3 regions of the Priestia sp. SIMBA_032 genome follow, and region 1 is predicted to be linked to each of the others. Evidence: riboswitches for the same ligand, from Rfam matches in the RefSeq annotation. Region 1 holds a riboswitch; each other region holds the start of a gene.
What was found. Region 1 has a riboswitch for S-adenosylmethionine ahead of mtnK (S-methyl-5-thioribose kinase). Riboswitches for the same ligand answer to the same signal wherever they lie in the genome.

Region 1 (5,579 bases):
GTTCGAGATCAAGGAGACGGAATGCCCGAAGAGCGCATCAAGCGCTTAGGAGAACCATTTTATACGACAAAAGAAAAAGGAACGGGACTCGGCTTGATGGTCTCATATAAAATTATCGAAGAACATAAAGGGCGAATTGAAGTGGAAAGCAAAATAGGAGAAGGAACAGCTTTTCGTGTTATTCTTCCAGCCTAAATAGAAAGGATAAGCAAGTATGTACTATGGAGAAATGAATTTATTTTCTGATTTGAAAATTTATATTGTAGCCTCGGAAAAAGGGGTTCAACATCTTTGGTTTGATAGCGATGATCACAACGAGCAGCTTAAAAAACTTGTCCATGACGAGAACTTTCACCTTGTGAAAGAAGCGAAGCGACAGCTGCAGGATTATGCTGCAGGGCGCACGCTAACATTTGATTTGCCTTTGGATATAAAAGGAACAGACTTCCAAAAAGAAGTGTGGTTAACACTTGAGCATATACCTTATGGACAAACGTGGTCTTACAGTGAGGTAGCGGAGTCTGTTAATCGCTCTAAAGCCGTAAGGGCTGTGGGACAAGCGAATCGTCGAAATCCACTGCCGATTATTTTGCCTTGTCACCGTGTGATTGGCAAAAATGGAGCTTTAACAGGTTATGCAGGCTCGCAAACTCATATAAAAGAGAAGTTATTAATGCTTGAAAGAAGTGTAGCAAAAGGTGCTCTGGAGTTAAAATAACTATTCACCGTCTAATTTCCAGCCTTCTCCTTGCACAAAAACACCGTCAATTTGCTGAGGAGAAGGGAGGGAATTTAGTTCTTCATCTTGAGATAAATCGAATAGCTGATATTGCTGCTTACGATTCAGCGCTTTGTTTTTATCCGCTTTTTGCTCTGAACTCATAGTTACTCCTCCCTTATTTAAAAGAAATCCCCTATAATATATGTAGAAAAAGAAGAGAGTACTGTTACAATTGTGTTACAAATGCAGCCGAAAAGCGCTGTTTAATAAAAGAGCTTGAGACATAACGAAATCAATGCCATCTAAAGATGAACAATTTGTATACGTATACATGAGCTGAACCGCTTGTGACACCGCAATTGATTTCGGTGCAATGCCCCCCAATCAACTGCTAGAAGGAACGAAACAGATGAAACTATATTCACCATAATAAAAAACGAACCACTAATCAAACACGATGATTAATGGTTCGTTTTTTAGTGTCGCTAAAAAACTTTTGTCCCAGCCTCTTGTTATTGAGCAGATTGCAGCAAAACGTTTTGAATGGATTCAAAAGACGGGGAATGGATAATCCCATGCTCTGTAATAATAGCCGTAATCAGTTCGCCTGGCGTCACATCAAAAGCTGGATTGTACACAGAGATCCCGTCTGGAGCAATTTGCGTATCTCCAATGTGCGTTACTTCTTTAGGTGAACGTTCTTCAATAGGGATGCTGCTGCCGTCTGGAATAGATAAATCAAATGTGGACTGCGGCGCTGCTACGTAAAATGGAATACCAAATGCCTTCGCTAAAAGAGCAAGTCCATACGTTCCAATTTTGTTAGCCGTATCGCCATTTGCTGCAATGCGATCAGCACCTACAATAATTCCATTAATTCCTTTTGTTTTAATTGTATGAGCGGCCATATTATCCGTAATCAGCGTAACGTCCACTCCCGACTGCTGAAGTTCCCATGCTGTTAAGCGAGAACCTTGAAGAACGGGTCTTGTTTCACAGGCAAATACTTCAAGCGGAATATCGCGCTGCTTAGACAAGTGAAAAGGTGCTAAGGCTGTTCCATAATAAGCTGTAGCAATTGAACCAGCATTACATATTGTCATGATTTTATCTTTCTTTTTAAATAAAGAAAGAGCATGATCTCCAATTCGGTAGCACGTTTCTTCATCTTCTACTTGAATTTGAATAGCTTCATGAACAACTTTTGTTTTAGCTTCATTAACGGACGAAGCGGATTCCGCGCTTTTCGCTACGCGTTCCAGTGCCCAAAATAAATTGACGGCAGTAGGGCGTGAACTAGCTAAATACTGTTGATCAAGAGCTAGCTTTTTGTTAAAATCCTTGACTGAATCTGTGTCATAGCTAAGCGCAGAAAGAGCAAGACCAAAAGCCGCCGTAATACCAATTGCAGGGGCTCCTCGTACTTTCAAGGTAGTGATAGCATCCCATACGTCTTTAATGGTTTGCAGCTTAATATATTCAACTTTGCCAGGAAGCTGCTGCTGATCTAATAAAGTAATATATGATTCATTCCATTCCACTGAGCGCGGAAGTGATAGTGTATTTGTCATGCTGATACCGATCCTTTCATTGTGTACATTATTCGTTATCGAAGTAAATGTTCAAATTCATTTGGTGAAACGTCTTGTTGGTGCAGAAGCAAATAGCGTCCAATTTTTAACGCAGTACGTTTAGCGTTAATTTTTTTCTCCTCTGAAGAAATTTCGTCTAAGTCCGCCACGTGAGCTAAGCCAATCGTACGTCGAATGATTTCACATCCTGCATATCCAACAGCATCTTGCCACGTTTGCGTTAAAATTTCATGTAATAAGCGCTCATCTTTAGCGAAAGGTTCAGTGTTTTCAGAGTGCCAAAGGGCAGTAAAGGTATCTTTGAATACGTTCCATGTGTTCGTAATGTGTGCAAATAACAGTTCACGATTGGTTTCTCGAGAAAGAGCATTTAAAAATAAATTCGCCACAAATTGCCCTAAATCGAATCCAAACGGACCGTAAAAAGCAAACTCTGGATCAATCACTTTCGTTTCTTGACTGCTAGCAAAGATGCTGCCTGTATGTAAATCACCGTGGATTAGCGTTTGCGCATTTGTTAAAAATTTATATTTTAATTTTGCTGCTTGCAGCTTTACATCACTATCATTCCACAATTCTTCTACATCAGGGCGCAGCGCTTTTTCGAATTCATTTGTATCAATATCAAAAAAAGGATCTGTAAAAACTAAATCTTCCGTAATATTGCATAAGTCCGGATTGCTGTACTTAACAACTTCTTCTTTTTTATCCTGAGGCTTTAAGGCGAAATCAGACGTTTTGAACGCAATATGTCCTAGGAAAGAACCGATATGCTGTGAGAGCAGAGGATAACTTTCACCTTGAATAAGTCCGGCGCGAGAAATCGTTAAATGAGACAGATCTTCCATGACCGTAACAGCAAGCGTTTCATCGTGGTAATAAACAGCGGGTACAAGTTCTGGCGTAAATGCACCGAATTGCTTGAGCGCATTGCTTTCAATTGTGGCACGGTTCAAGGATAGAGGCCAGCTTTCGCCTACAACTTTTGCATAGGGAAGCGCTTGTTTGACGACAATGGATTTATTCGTTTGATCATTTATGATGTGAAAGACAAGATTTAAGTTGCCGTCACCAATTTCACGGGCAGTCAGTGCTTCTGTGGCATCAAAAAGACCTAGCTTTTTCACAAGTTTAATTGCTGAAATTTCTGTTAAAGGCTGATACTTCTCTGTTTTTGTTGTTGACATCGGAATCCCTCCATAGTTTATTAAACTGATTCGTTTACTAAGTTAATAGGTTTAAGAATATATGGAGGCTTTTATAATTTTAGAAAATATAAAAGCCTCTTTCGTTGGAAAGAGGCTTGATTGTAGTGTTCAAACCTCTTATCTGCCAGAAAGAATTACTTTCTGTTGGAATTAGCACCGTGCCTTTGTAAAACATGTTTTACGAGTGTGATCCACCTTAGGATGGAATGACGGTCGGTTGCTGGGCTTCACAGGGCCAAATCCCTCAGCCAACTCTTGATAAGAGTACGATTACTTATTCAATTTTGATTTGTTTGAATATTTTATGTTATCTGGTGAAAATCGTATCATGCAAAAAAACGGCTGTCAATACATAATTAATAAAATTCTGTGCGGCGATCTGTAAAGACAGGAATTTGTTTGCGAATTTCTTTTACAAGTTCCAGATTAACGTCAGCACTTAAAAGTTCTTCGCTATCGCCAGCTTCAGCGATTATTTCCCCCCACGGATCGATGACTAAGGAATGTCCGGCAAATGTGTTATGAGGATCTTGGCCTACACGATTACACGCGATTACATAGCATTGATTTTCGATTGCACGGCTAATGAGCAGTGCTTTCCAGTGGGCAAGTCTTGGAGCCGGCCACTGAGCGACAACAAATAAGACTTCTGCTCCGCTGCTAGTATGAACCCGAATCCATTCTGGAAAACGAATATCGTAACAAATAACTCCTGCGCATAAAGACTGTTCAAGTGTAAAAAGATTTTTTGCTGTTCCTGCTTCTAAATAGAGGTGTTCATCCATTAATTTAAATAAGTGCAGCTTACTGTATTGTGATACTTCACGACCTTTTCGGTCGAAAATATACATCGTATTTGTGACGCCTTGCTCTGTTTTTTTCGCGATCGAACCTGCCACGATATTTACTTCGTTCGTTTTAGCAAACTGAGAGATTAATTGCTTGGCTTGCTGTCCTTCATCATCTGCAATTTCGTCTAGCCGCGTCAAATCATAAGCTGTATCCCATAGCTCAGGAAGCACAAGGATATCAGGGTTTTCTTTCATGGCTTCCGTCATTTTTTGTTGAATATATTTTCGGTTTTTAGTTGGGTCCCCAAACGCAATATCAAGCTGCAAACATGTGATTTTTACACTCACTTTATCATCCGTCCTTTTTTTAGTAGTTGAAAAAAATGACTTTACAAGTTGAGTATTACAATATATTATTTGTGACTAGAATTTCAAGAATTTTTTGAGAAGGTGTGCGATGATGAAACAATTTGAGCAATCGGAACTATTAAAAAGTTTACCAAAACAATTTTTTGCATCACTTGTAGGCAAGGTAGGAAAAGTAATGGCCCAAGGGCACGACGTTATTAACTTAGGGCAGGGAAATCCTGATCAGCCTACTCCTTCACATATTGTAGAAACACTGCAAAAAGCAAGTGCTAATCCTATGCATCATAAATATTCTCCATTTCGGGGGCACCAGTTTTTAAAAGAGGCCGTTGCGACTTTTTATAAACGAGAATATGGCGTTGATGTGGATCCCGAAAAAGAAGTAGCTATTTTGTTTGGCGGAAAGGGTGGACTTGTAGAAATCCCGCAGTGCTTATTAAACCCTGGAGATACGGTGCTGGTTCCGGATCCTGGATATCCTGATTACTGGTCTGGAGTAGAGCTTGCAAAAGCAAAGATGGAAGTGATGCCGCTCACGGCTGAAAATCATTTTCTACCCGTATACGAAGTGATAGGTGAACGTGCTAAAGAACAGGCAAAGCTCATGTTTTTAAACTATCCTAATAATCCTACTGGTGCAGTGGCAACGGCAGAATTTTTTGAAGACACCGTGGCGTTTGCTGCCAAGCACGATATTTGTGTGGTACACGACTTTGCCTACGGAGCAATTGGATTTGATGGTAAAAAGCCAATCAGCTTTTTACAGACTCCTGGTGCAAAAGAGACGGGAATTGAAATTTATACTCTTTCTAAAACGTATAACATGGCGGGATGGCGAGTTGGATTTGCTGTAGGAAATGAAAGTGTAGTAGAAGCTATTAATCTTCTTCAAGATCAC
Region 2 (5,579 bases), on a different contig from region 1:
TATTTATCTTATTTCCATGATTCCCAAAAACATCAATGATGTATTTAAAGTAGGGGATATGGTTGGCAACGCTGCCTTAGTTTTATTTGGCCTTTTGCCGTTGCTTCTTCTCATTATTTCAAAAGTAAAGGGGAGAAAGTATGAAACAAACCTTTAATCACGTACAGTTTTTATTGGTTTTTCTCTCTGTTTTTTTGCTCGTTCCTTTGACGGGCTGCTGGAGTAGTCATGAAATTGAAGAACGAAGTTTAGGGGTAGGTGTGGCGCTCGATAAGGGGAAGGAGTCCATGATTGAAAAAGAATTTGATGAACAAGGAGGGGGATATGCGAGAAAGAACCTGATTACGTCAACCTATCAACTTATCACCCCACAAGTGGCAAGTTCAACCACTAAACAAGGAGGTCCTCAACAGAAATCTTATGTGAATGTGTCTGAAACAGGAGATTCTGCTTTTCAAATGCTTCGTGAATTATCTTTAAGAAGTGATACTCCTTTAACTAGTCCCCATATGAAAGTGATGGTTATCGGTGAGGCCCTTGCACGATCGTATAGTTTGGAACAATTAGTGGATCAAAGTCTTCGTGACAATGATTTTAGACCAAGTTGTCTGATGTTTATTAGTAAAGGGAGAGCAAGCGACACACTCGAATCAAAAACAGCAGGAGAGATTCCAGCATTTCGTTTGTCTACAATGGTAGAAAATGCCTATCGAACAACGAGAATTTTACCTCCTATACCGCTTATTAAACTAGAGAGCAAAATCCAATCACGGTCTAGTTTTCTGTTGCAAAATGTAGTATCAGCAAATGGAGAAATCAAATTTGCGGGTGCAGGTATAATTAAAGGAAAAACAAACAAAATGATTGGTTTTTTGAATGAAGAAGAACTAGATGGTCTGACTTGGATTACAGGTAAAGGAAAAGGTGGCCTAGTAAAAAGCTTTGATAAAAAGACCGGTCAGCTGATTGTATATGAAATAGAGTCTATGAAAAGTCACATTCAACCTCATGTTAAAGGAAATAATATCTCTTTTGATGTACACATTGAATCAGTGGGAAGGCTATCTGAAAGTTGGATGACCTCAGGGAGCTCTTTTAACAATCAATTTTTGCAGAACGCGCAAAAAACTTCAGAAAAAAAAGTAAAGCACTTGGTAAGAAACGTATTAGAAAAAATGCAAACAAAATATAAAGTTGATGTTGCAGGTTTCGGAAATCAATTGAGAATTAAGAGGCCCAGAGTATGGATGAGGGTTAAAGACAATTGGGATCAAACATTTAGTGAAGTGCCAATTAATTATGATGTGAAGTTAACGATTAAAGATTATGGAGCATCCGGGTCAAAAAAGTAAGCACCCGACTATAACTTTGTTTATCTTTATGTCAAAAATGAAAAAATCCCCCCAAAGAAATACTCATCACATGCTTCGTACGGAGCCCTCAATAAATAATAAATAAGAGCTGCCACTTTTGGACAGCTCTTATTTATTATTCAAAAATATAAGCTAATGCTTGAAGAGCCTGTTCTGGCGTTTCGACTACAACTTGGGCTTTGTTTGACAGTTCTTTAAGCGGATGGTGCAGTTTTTCAGGGCGAACCAAAATTAGCGGTTTATCTAATGCAATGGCTGTTGACGCATCCATTGCGCTGTTCCACTGCTTGTATTTTTCACCAAACAAAGCAATGACCACATCAGATTTTTTAAGGAGCACCTGCGTGCGTAAATTATTAATTTGGGAAGCAGCTTCATCTTTTAAGACAGCGTTAGGCTGTTTTCCTAAAATTTCTTCTCCAATGTTGTCGGAGCGGTCATGGTCTGTCATGGGACCGACAAAGGTAAGGGGAAGATTTAATTGTTCTGCTTGGTTTTTAATTTCGTCTCGCCAGTTATCGTGAATTTGCCCGGCAAGGTATACGGTTAAGTTCATTATGTAGAAGTCCTCCTCTAACTAAGATTTGTTTTATTTTATCAAATGTAAGCGGATAATACGAATGATTTGAATGGGCTACTTTTCCAAAAATAAGGTTATAGTAGACAAATAGTTAAAAAAGAGAAACAATAGAAGGCGTATTGCTAATTAAAGAAAGGATGTACATGATGACAGAAACAGTGCTGCAAGTAGATCATGTCAGTAAAGTAATTGGGAAGAAAACCATTTTGCATGATGTATCCTTATCGGTTGAGCGCGGTGAGATTTTCGGATTGCTTGGTCCAAACGGATCTGGAAAAACAACGCTAATTCGTACCGTTGTAGGACTCATTAAAGAAACAAAGGGGACAATTACCGTCAATGGGTTTCCTTTAAAAGAACAGTTTACATCAGCTATGAAATCAATTGGAGCGATTATTGAAAACCCTGAGTTTTATGATTATCTGACGGGCTATCAAAATTTAAAACACTTTGCTAATATGCATGAAGGAATCACAGCAGAACGCTTGGATGAAGTGATTGCGCTAGTAAAGCTTGAAAACAGCATTCATGCAAAAGTGAAGACGTATTCTCTTGGGATGAGACAGCGTTTAGGAGTAGCTCAAGCTATTTTACATAAGCCTGCATTGCTTTTACTAGACGAACCAACAAATGGTCTAGACCCAGCGGGAATGAGAGAATTTCGTACATATTTACAAACGCTTTGCAGGGAAGAAGGAATTTCAATTTTAATCGCGAGCCACTTATTAAAAGAAGTAGAAGCATTATGTGACCGCGTTGGCATCATTCAAGACGGTGAGTTAAAAGCCGTTCAAGATCTATCTCCAAATCGTCAAGATCAAGGAATGTACGTAGAATTTGAAGTGTCTGACGTGCAAAAAGCAGCGGAACTTTTATCACAAGAATTTGAAGTAACGATGAGATCACATAGTATCGACGTGGCGATCGTAAAAGAACAAATTCCAGCTGTAAATAAAAAATTAGTGGACAGCGATATTTTAGTCTACAGAATTACCCCTGTGTATGAGACGCTTGAAGATTCGTTTATGTCCGTTACGGAAGGAGAGCACCATGATTAAGTTAATTCAAAATGAACACATGAAATGGTTTCACAAAAGAAGTACAAAAATCACGTTTATCACAATCGGCATTTTAACTCTTTGTATGGCTCTTTTAATGAAGAAAGTAGCAAACAGTGCAGGAACAGAAGACAACATCTTGAATTTCCTGTCATTTAGTTCAGGTATGCTGATTCTTGTTCAATTTTTTGCGCTTGCTGTTGGAGGGTCAATGGTTGCAAAAGAGTTTGAATCAGGTACTATTAAGCTTCTTTTAATTCGCCCGGCTAGACGTTCAACGATTTTAGCATCCAAGTACATAACGCTCATTTTAATTAGTTTGTATTACTTGCTGAGCTATTTGCTTTTTTCGTTTGTATGGGGAGCATTGTTCTTTGGCTTTGCCAGTCTAGAAGGAGATGCGCAGCTGCTTAAAAACATTACGCTTACGTATGACAGTGCGTATATGGAAACGTTTATGATGATGACGTTCGCATTTATGCTGTCGTCTTTATTCAGAAACAGCGCGCTTGCTTCAAGTCTAGCTATTGTCGTAAGTATCGGAGCGAAAGCAGTAACTGGAATAGTATCAGAGTTTGGTTTATGGTGGGGGAAATTTCTACTGTTTGCCAACACAAACTTTGTGCAGTATATGGATGGAATGAAGACGATGTTTGACGGCATGACGATTCCATTTTCAATCTTCATTTTAGTTGCACACTTTGTCTTCTTTATGGGCGTGGCATGGGCAGCGTTTTTGAAACGTGACGTAGCTAACTGATGTGAGAATTTTCGCACTATATATTTTTCTGAAATAGCATTTGACAATTAAATAAAAAGAGATTACAGTAGTGAAAGACTATTTTTAAAACAACTACAAACTTCTTATCAAGAGAGACGGAGGGACTGGCCCTACGATGTCTCGGCAACTGGCTGTACGCAGTGCGGTGCCAAATCCAGCAGACGATGTTTCGTTTGGAAGATGAGAAGGGTAATCTTATGATACAAATAAGAGACCTCTTCTTATCAATAAGAAGAGGTCTTTTTTTATTACGTAAACAAGAGGTGTTAAGAATGGAACAACAAAAAGGAAACGGCTGGGCGCTGTTACCGCTGGGCGTCTTTTTAGTCCTGTTTGTCGGATCAGGAATTATAACGGGAGATTTTTATAAGCTGCCTGTATTAGTAGCCATTATCATTGCAGCCATTGTGGCGCTGGCTATGAACCGCAAAGATTCACTTAATGTAAAAGTTGAACGTTTTGCTAAAGGAGCAGGGCATCCTGATATCATTATTATGGTACTTATTTTTATTTTAGCAGGTGCTTTTTCAGAAGTTGCCAAAGGCATGGGAGCTGTTGATTCAACGGTAAACTTAGCTCTGTCTGTGCTTCCGCAAAGCTTAGTGGTAGTCGGAATCTTTGTTATTGGCGCATTCATTTCAATTTCGATGGGAACGTCAATGGGAACAATCGCTGCGTTAGGGCCTATCGCTGTAGGAATCAGTGAGCAGGCTCATGTATCCATTACATTGGCAATTGCTGCCGTTGTTGGTGGTGCAATGTTTGGAGATAATTTATCTGTAATCTCTGATACGACCATTGCAGCAGTTCGTACGCAAAAAACAAATATGTCAGATAAATTAAAAGTAAACTTTTTTATTGTCCTTCCTGCAGCGATTGTTACGGTGATTTTATTACTTGTCATGACGCTAGGCAATACATCATCAGTGGAAATTAAAGATTTTAGCTGGTTTAAAATCTTGCCTTATGTCGGCGTACTAGTTGCTGCCATATTTGGTGCAAACGTATTAAGCATTTTAACCGGAGGAATTGTGCTAGCCGGCGTAATCGGATTAGCTGACGGAAGCTACACGCTTTCTTCTTTTGCTAAAACTGTAACAGAAGGTATTGGCGGAATGTCGGAATTAATTATTTTATCTCTGTTAATTGGCGGAATGGTTGAGCTCATTCGCTATAACGGCGGTATTCAGTTCTTATTGAACTTATTAACACGACGCATTCAAACGAAAAAAGGCGGAGAATTCAGTATCGCCGGGTTAGTAAGTTTAACCAATTTAGCCACGGCTAATAACACGATTTCAATTATTACGGCAGGTCCGTTAGCAAAAGAAATCTCTGATAAGTATTCAATTGATAATCGCAAATCAGCCAGTCTGCTCGACTTGTTTTCGTGCAGCGTTCAAGGGCTTATCCCTTACGGCGCACAAATGCTTCTTGCAGCAGGATTTGCTAAAGTGTCACCGATTGAGATTATTCCATTTACATTCTATCCAATGTTAACAGCGGTTTGCGGGATCATTGCGATTGTAATTGGCTTTCCTCGTTTAAATAAAAAATCAAAATCATCTAAAGAAGCTGCGTAATACCAAACCCTTAAAAAGAATGTTCTTTTTAAGGGTTTTTTACTGTTTGAAAAAATCAGTCGGCTTTTCTTCATCTAACTCCTTCCAAAGCGTCTCATTTTGTTTAAGTGCATAAGCCGCTCCTCCAATTTCAATTCCGCATAATAAAATAAACAATAAAATACCCATGAAATGACCTCCTTACGTAAATGAATAAAAACACGA
Region 3 (5,579 bases), on a different contig from region 1:
ATAGCCAAACGTAGCTAAAAAAGCGGTGACGCCTGGATTAATGCGCGTTCCTTTGGAAACAAGCACGTCTCCTTTTTTTGTTTCTTCTCCTTTTAACGCAATGTGTTCCCACTTTGAAGCTGACCTGCTTAACGCCATATACGTTTTGCCTTCTTTTTCATACGACTTCGTTACTTCAAGCATTACAACTGCATCACATGAATGAGGCACTTGCGCTCCTGTCATAATACGTACCGCTTGAAACGGCTTTACTTCTTCTTCAAACACAGAGCCGGCACCGATTTCACTTACAACTTCGAACTCCACAGGATGTTCACTTGAGACTTCTACGCAGTCTTGCGCTCGAACCGCAAAGCCGTCATAAAGCGATTTATTAAAATGAGGCACGTTTTGATCAGCGACAATATCTTCTCCTAAATAGCGTCCGTAGCTTTCAGTGATCGATACGCGTTCGATGCTGCCTTTTTTTTTATATGTCATGACTTTTTCAATTGCTTCAGGAATTGAAATAGGTGTTCTGCTTTCTAACATACATTCTTCACTTCCTTTATGTCTGTTCACTTTTTGCGCTATGGTGTAAAATCATAGCATATCTTACTATTTCTATCATACAACAAAATTTACTGAAAAAGGATGAAAACACCGATGTCTTCTTTTACACATTTTAATGATCAAGGCCGTGCCAACATGGTCGATATTAGCGAAAAATCTATCACTCGCCGCGTTGCAACCGCTCGTTCAAGCATACTGGTTAACAAAGAAATTCATGAAGCCATTGTAGAACATAAAATTGGAAAAGGTGACGTACTTGCTGTTGCACAAGTAGCGGGAATCATGGCAGCAAAACGTACGTCTGACATTATTCCGATGTGTCACCCCCTTCTATTAAAAGGCGTAAACCTTTCATTTGACTGGGATACAAGCAATAATCAGTACCGTTTATTAATAGAAGCAACGGTTAAAACGGAAGGCTCAACAGGCGTTGAAATGGAAGCTTTAACTGCCGCTTCTGCTTGCGCTCTAACTGTTTATGATATGTGCAAAGCCATTGATAAAGGAATGATTATTGGCGAAACGTATTTACTTGAAAAATCAGGCGGCAAAAACGGTGACTATAAGCGCACCGAAGCGTAAAGGAGGTACATAATGAGCGTACACGAACATAAATCTAAAGCAACTCAGCCCGTTCGCTGCAAAGTCATTACGGTATCAGACACACGTACAAAAGAAACCGATAAAAGCGGTGCGCTGATGATCCAGCTTCTGAAAGAACACGACATGCAGATCGCTTCCTATGAAATTGTAAAAGACGACCAAACGTCTATTCAACAAGCCATACTTGCTGGCTGCAGTGATGAGAACATTGACGTTGTTCTCACAAACGGCGGGACGGGCATCACAAAACGAGACGTCACCATTGAAGCCGTTCAAGCGCTGATTCATAAAGAAATCGTTGGGTTTGGCGAGCTGTTTCGCATGCTGAGCTACACCGAAGACATTGGCAGCGCGGCGATTATGAGCCGGGCAATTGCCGGGACGATTAACGAAAAAGCCGTTTTTTCTACACCAGGATCAAGCGCTGCGGTTCGTCTAGCGATGACCAAGCTGATTTTGCCTGAACTTCGCCATGTTGTGTGGGAATTAAACCGCCAGCGCTGACAAAATGCCTATGCGCGCGCATAGGCATTTTCATTAATCATAGTCTTTATGTACCCACTCATCTTCTGGAATACCTAAATCTTCTCCAGAAAAACGTTCTTCTTTAAACGGATCTCCTCTAAGATGAAAGCCGTTTTGCTCCCAAAAGCCAGGACGATTTTCATCAATGGCTTCAAAGCCTCGAAGCCATTTAACACTTTTCCAAAAGTACAAATGCGGAACAACCAATCGCAGCGGATATCCATGCTTAGCTGTAAGCGGCTCTCCGTTAAAAGAATGAGCAAGAAGAATATCGTCTCTCAGTAAATCTTTTACTTCAATGTTTGACGTATAGTCATTATCTCCATGCAGCATGATGTATTTACTTTTTAACTCCACGCCAACTGCCTTCAAAAAGTCTGTAAACAGCACGCCCGTAAATTGATTATCAAGCCTTGTCCATCTCGTTACGCAGTGGATATCACACTTCACCGTTGTTTGCGGCATATTCAATATATCTTGGTACGAAAGCGTCACTTCTTTATCTACCAATCCAAACACGCGAAGCGTCCACTCCTCTAAGTTATACTCCGGCACGTCCCCTTCATGTAAAATCGGAAATCGCTCCGTTACTACCTGACCCGGAGGCACTCGTCCTTCGTACTTTGGATCAATTTCTGGTGTTTTCATTCGTTTGATACGGTCTGCTTTGTTCAAAAATATCACCTCGTTGTTTCTTCTACATAAAAAGCCCTTCCTTAAATAAATAAGGAAGAGCTTCGTTTCAGCTTCTTCCTTATCTCTAAGAGCAGCGCACTCTTAAGGATTTGGCACCATTCTGTCATAGACAGCGGTTGCCGGGTTTCACAGGGCCAGTCCCTCCACCTCTCTTGATAAGGAAACAAATTGTATTTGTTTTATGTAATAAAGTCAGTATTAAGCTTTTTGTCATAATTGTCAATATTATTTTTCTTTTCCGCACAAAAAAACTTTAAAAACAGATAGAGGTATAAGATTTTAGTCTACTAAAATACTATGTCAAGTCTTCACCCTTCTCCATCAATCATCGTATACTTCCTGGCAAAGCGCTTGTAGTAAATTTGCTCATCTTCTTGTCCATCGTTAAAAACAAGTCGGTTATGATCAATATCTTTCTCTTTTAACACATAGCCTTTTTCATTCATCAGTTGAATATATTCATCTAAATGTCCTTTTTTCACCATATAGTAAAGAACATTATCTGAATCCGTAGTCTTTGCTACATCTTGACTTCCCACTTCTAACTTAAATACAGCTGTTGCTGTTTGAACGGGACGATAATCTCCAAACACTCTTTCCCAATTTAATAGCAATAGCGCGCCGGAAATTATTATACATCCTCCAGCCGCCACGGTTAGTACAAATCGTTTTGACACACCTTTCTCTCCTTTATATTTTTTTCTTCTATTTAATACAGCAGATTGCCCTAAACTTGTTTTGACGCCAAGCCCTAGATACACAGCAACACCTAAAGCTATTGAAATACAAGACGTGCTAATCGCAAGTGAAGATGCAGACAGCTTATTTTCTAGAAAATAGTGAGAAGCATAATTGCCAATAAGCACAGCGGCTGACATCACACTTACTAATAAAACAGGCGTCAACGCGGCTTTTCCCAGTGATTGAACTCGGTAAGAAATGGATTTTTCAATTAAATAAAAGTTATAGATAACCGATACACCATATCCTCCGTACGTCGCGACAACAGGTCCAATTTCTTTTAAGCTTGAAACCAACAGTACGTTTAATACTATCTTCACAACAATACCTAAGCCCAAGCCAAAAATTAATTTCTTTTGCTGATTAATTCCTTGAAGAATCGCGGCTGTTACGGTGAAAAGAGCAAATAGAATCGCAGCAGGCGCATACCATTGTAAAACAACTCCACCGATTTCATGACTGTTTTTCGCTCCAAAGATCATCATATATACCGGCTTACCCAATAAACAAAGCCCCACCGCAGCAGGAAGAGTAAAAAACAACAACAGCTGCAGCGTTTTTGTAATCTTTCCTTTTACTTCTCGTAAATTTCCTTGCACAAAAGAAGATGTAATACCCGGAATCAGCGACATGCTGAAGGCAGTCGCTAGCGATACCGGCACCATCACTAAAATTTGCGCTAATCCAATGACAGAGTTGATTGTTTCGGCTTTAGCTTGTCCATACCCTATTGATTGAAAAAGCATGTTAATCGTAAACGTATCAATATTTTGATAGATTGGAATAGCTAAACCAACTAATACAAACGGAACGGCGTACGTCACAAGCTCTTTGAACATTGAAGAGAACGAAATGGATTTATTATTCTTTCCGCTATTCACTTCCTTCATAATCAGCCGCTTGCGTTTTAGATAAGTCGAACCGAGAATCCCTATACCTCCTAAGCCTCCAATAAACGCTCCAAACGTACCGATTCCAACAGCTTTTGTAATCGTGCTATGAAAGAGATGAATAACAGCATATGCTCCTGCTAAAATAAACAGCACACGCACTATTTGTTCAATAATTGTACTTAGCGCGGATGGTCCCATGGACTGGTTACCTTGAAAGTAGCCTCGTAATAGACTCATAGGCGGGATAATAATTAAAGCAAAGCTCACCATTCGAATCACGTATACCACGTCTTTTTGACTATTTCCTGAGGAATCTTTTCCGTTAATCACTAGCTCAGCAAGCCACGGCGCCATGGTATAAAGCGCTAAAAAGCCTACTATGCCCGTTATCGTCATTAATACAAGTCCTGCTTTTAATAGATCTTGTCCCGCACGGTAGTTTCCAAGACCGTTATATTTCGATACATATTTCGAAACAGCAAGCGGAAGACCCATTGTCGATAAGCTTAGCATCAATGTATATGGACCGTATGCATACTTATAAAGTGCATAACCTGACGTTCCCACTAAGGCTGTGAAAGGAATAATATAAATAAAGCCTAAAATCTTTGTTAACAAAGAAGACGCTGTTAATAAAAGCGTACCTCTCATCAAATTTTTTTCCATACATCAAAACTCCAGAAATAGATATTTTATTTTTAACAAATACTTGATATATTGTATCATACTTACAATTATTATCCAGTTTTTTATAAAGCATTAGAATCTTCTCTATATTACGTCTTTTACCTAATAAAGGAATACAAACCAATCTTTTCACCTATGAGAAATGAATCGTTTTTTGCTTTTTACTTTACCTGACGTTTATATTCTAAAAGACGTGTTACATTATATATATCAGTTACCAACTCAACTAAGACTCCTTGACTATTCTGGCCTACCTGCTCTTTTAGGTAGACTGAGGTTGCTAAATCAATATAAATAAAGGAGGAAAAAATCATGAAAATGAAACAACGACTATCAAAAGCGGCGGCCGCTGCAACGATTACAGGCATTGCTGCGTTTGGATTTGCTCCTGTCTCTCATCTTGATACACCAGCACACGCAGCTACATCTCAAGAAACAAGCAGTCAAAGTCAAACAGCTGTAAAAAATATTAACGAAATTTATAATGCCGCAGTAAAAGGTGAAGTGCCGCGCTTAACAGCAGACTTTAAAATTGGCAAAACCCTGCGTCAAGACGTTCGTGATCAGTTCGGTCCGCCGCCTGAAGGTTCATCAAATAACTTTGACTACTATCATGCGGAAATGGGTCACCCTGGATACGCATTTGGCTATGACAAAAATAACGTCATCAACGAAATTCGCTATTTTGGTACAAATGTAGAGCGTCAAACAAATTTAGGGTCCATCACGCAAGCTAACTTAAAGAAAGAATTAGGTCAGCCAAACTTTACAAACAAAGTAAAAGGTGATGCTACGACTCAAACGAGATACACGTATCACGCTGGCGCCTATGATCTTGAATTTATTTTTGATGATGCAAAAACATTAAATCACGTAAATTTA

Region 2: linked by a shared signal. The riboswitch ahead of SB717_RS12235 (Na+/H+ antiporter NhaC family protein) and the one ahead of mtnK (S-methyl-5-thioribose kinase) in region 1 are both predicted to bind S-adenosylmethionine.
Region 3: linked by a shared signal. The riboswitch ahead of SB717_RS18385 (sulfite oxidase-like oxidoreductase) and the one ahead of mtnK (S-methyl-5-thioribose kinase) in region 1 are both predicted to bind S-adenosylmethionine.

What each region holds. Positions count from the first base shown of each region.
Region 1 is NZ_JAWRXD010000001.1:578,465-584,043, reverse strand. Features, by position in the region: gene SB717_RS02950 (PAS domain S-box protein) at 1-195, shown strand, start outside; gene SB717_RS02945 (methylated-DNA--[protein]-cysteine S-methyltransferase) at 215-718, shown strand; gene SB717_RS02940 (hypothetical protein) at 719-883, opposite strand; gene SB717_RS02935 (hypothetical protein) at 959-1,105, opposite strand; gene mtnA (S-methyl-5-thioribose-1-phosphate isomerase) at 1,234-2,292, opposite strand; gene mtnK (S-methyl-5-thioribose kinase) at 2,328-3,500, opposite strand; SAM riboswitch class I at 3,636-3,786, opposite strand; gene SB717_RS02920 (carbon-nitrogen family hydrolase) at 3,878-4,660, opposite strand; gene SB717_RS02915 (pyridoxal phosphate-dependent aminotransferase) at 4,773-5,579, shown strand, end outside.
Region 2 is NZ_JAWRXD010000003.1:406,234-411,812, reverse strand. Features, by position in the region: gene SB717_RS12260 (spore germination protein) at 1-157, shown strand, start outside; gene SB717_RS12255 (Ger(x)C family spore germination protein) at 141-1,352, shown strand; gene SB717_RS12250 (YtoQ family protein) at 1,489-1,929, opposite strand; gene SB717_RS12245 (ABC transporter ATP-binding protein) at 2,100-3,011, shown strand; gene SB717_RS12240 (ABC transporter permease) at 3,004-3,771, shown strand; SAM riboswitch class I at 3,873-3,979, shown strand; gene SB717_RS12235 (Na+/H+ antiporter NhaC family protein) at 4,065-5,375, shown strand; gene SB717_RS12230 (hypothetical protein) at 5,415-5,543, opposite strand.
Region 3 is NZ_JAWRXD010000005.1:244,305-249,883, reverse strand. Features, by position in the region: gene SB717_RS18400 (molybdopterin molybdotransferase MoeA) at 1-531, opposite strand, end outside; gene moaC (cyclic pyranopterin monophosphate synthase MoaC) at 646-1,134, shown strand; gene SB717_RS18390 (MogA/MoaB family molybdenum cofactor biosynthesis protein) at 1,147-1,659, shown strand; gene SB717_RS18385 (sulfite oxidase-like oxidoreductase) at 1,693-2,355, opposite strand; SAM riboswitch class I at 2,432-2,538, opposite strand; gene SB717_RS18380 (putative polysaccharide biosynthesis protein) at 2,685-4,676, opposite strand; gene SB717_RS18375 (YjgB family protein) at 5,010-5,579, shown strand, end outside.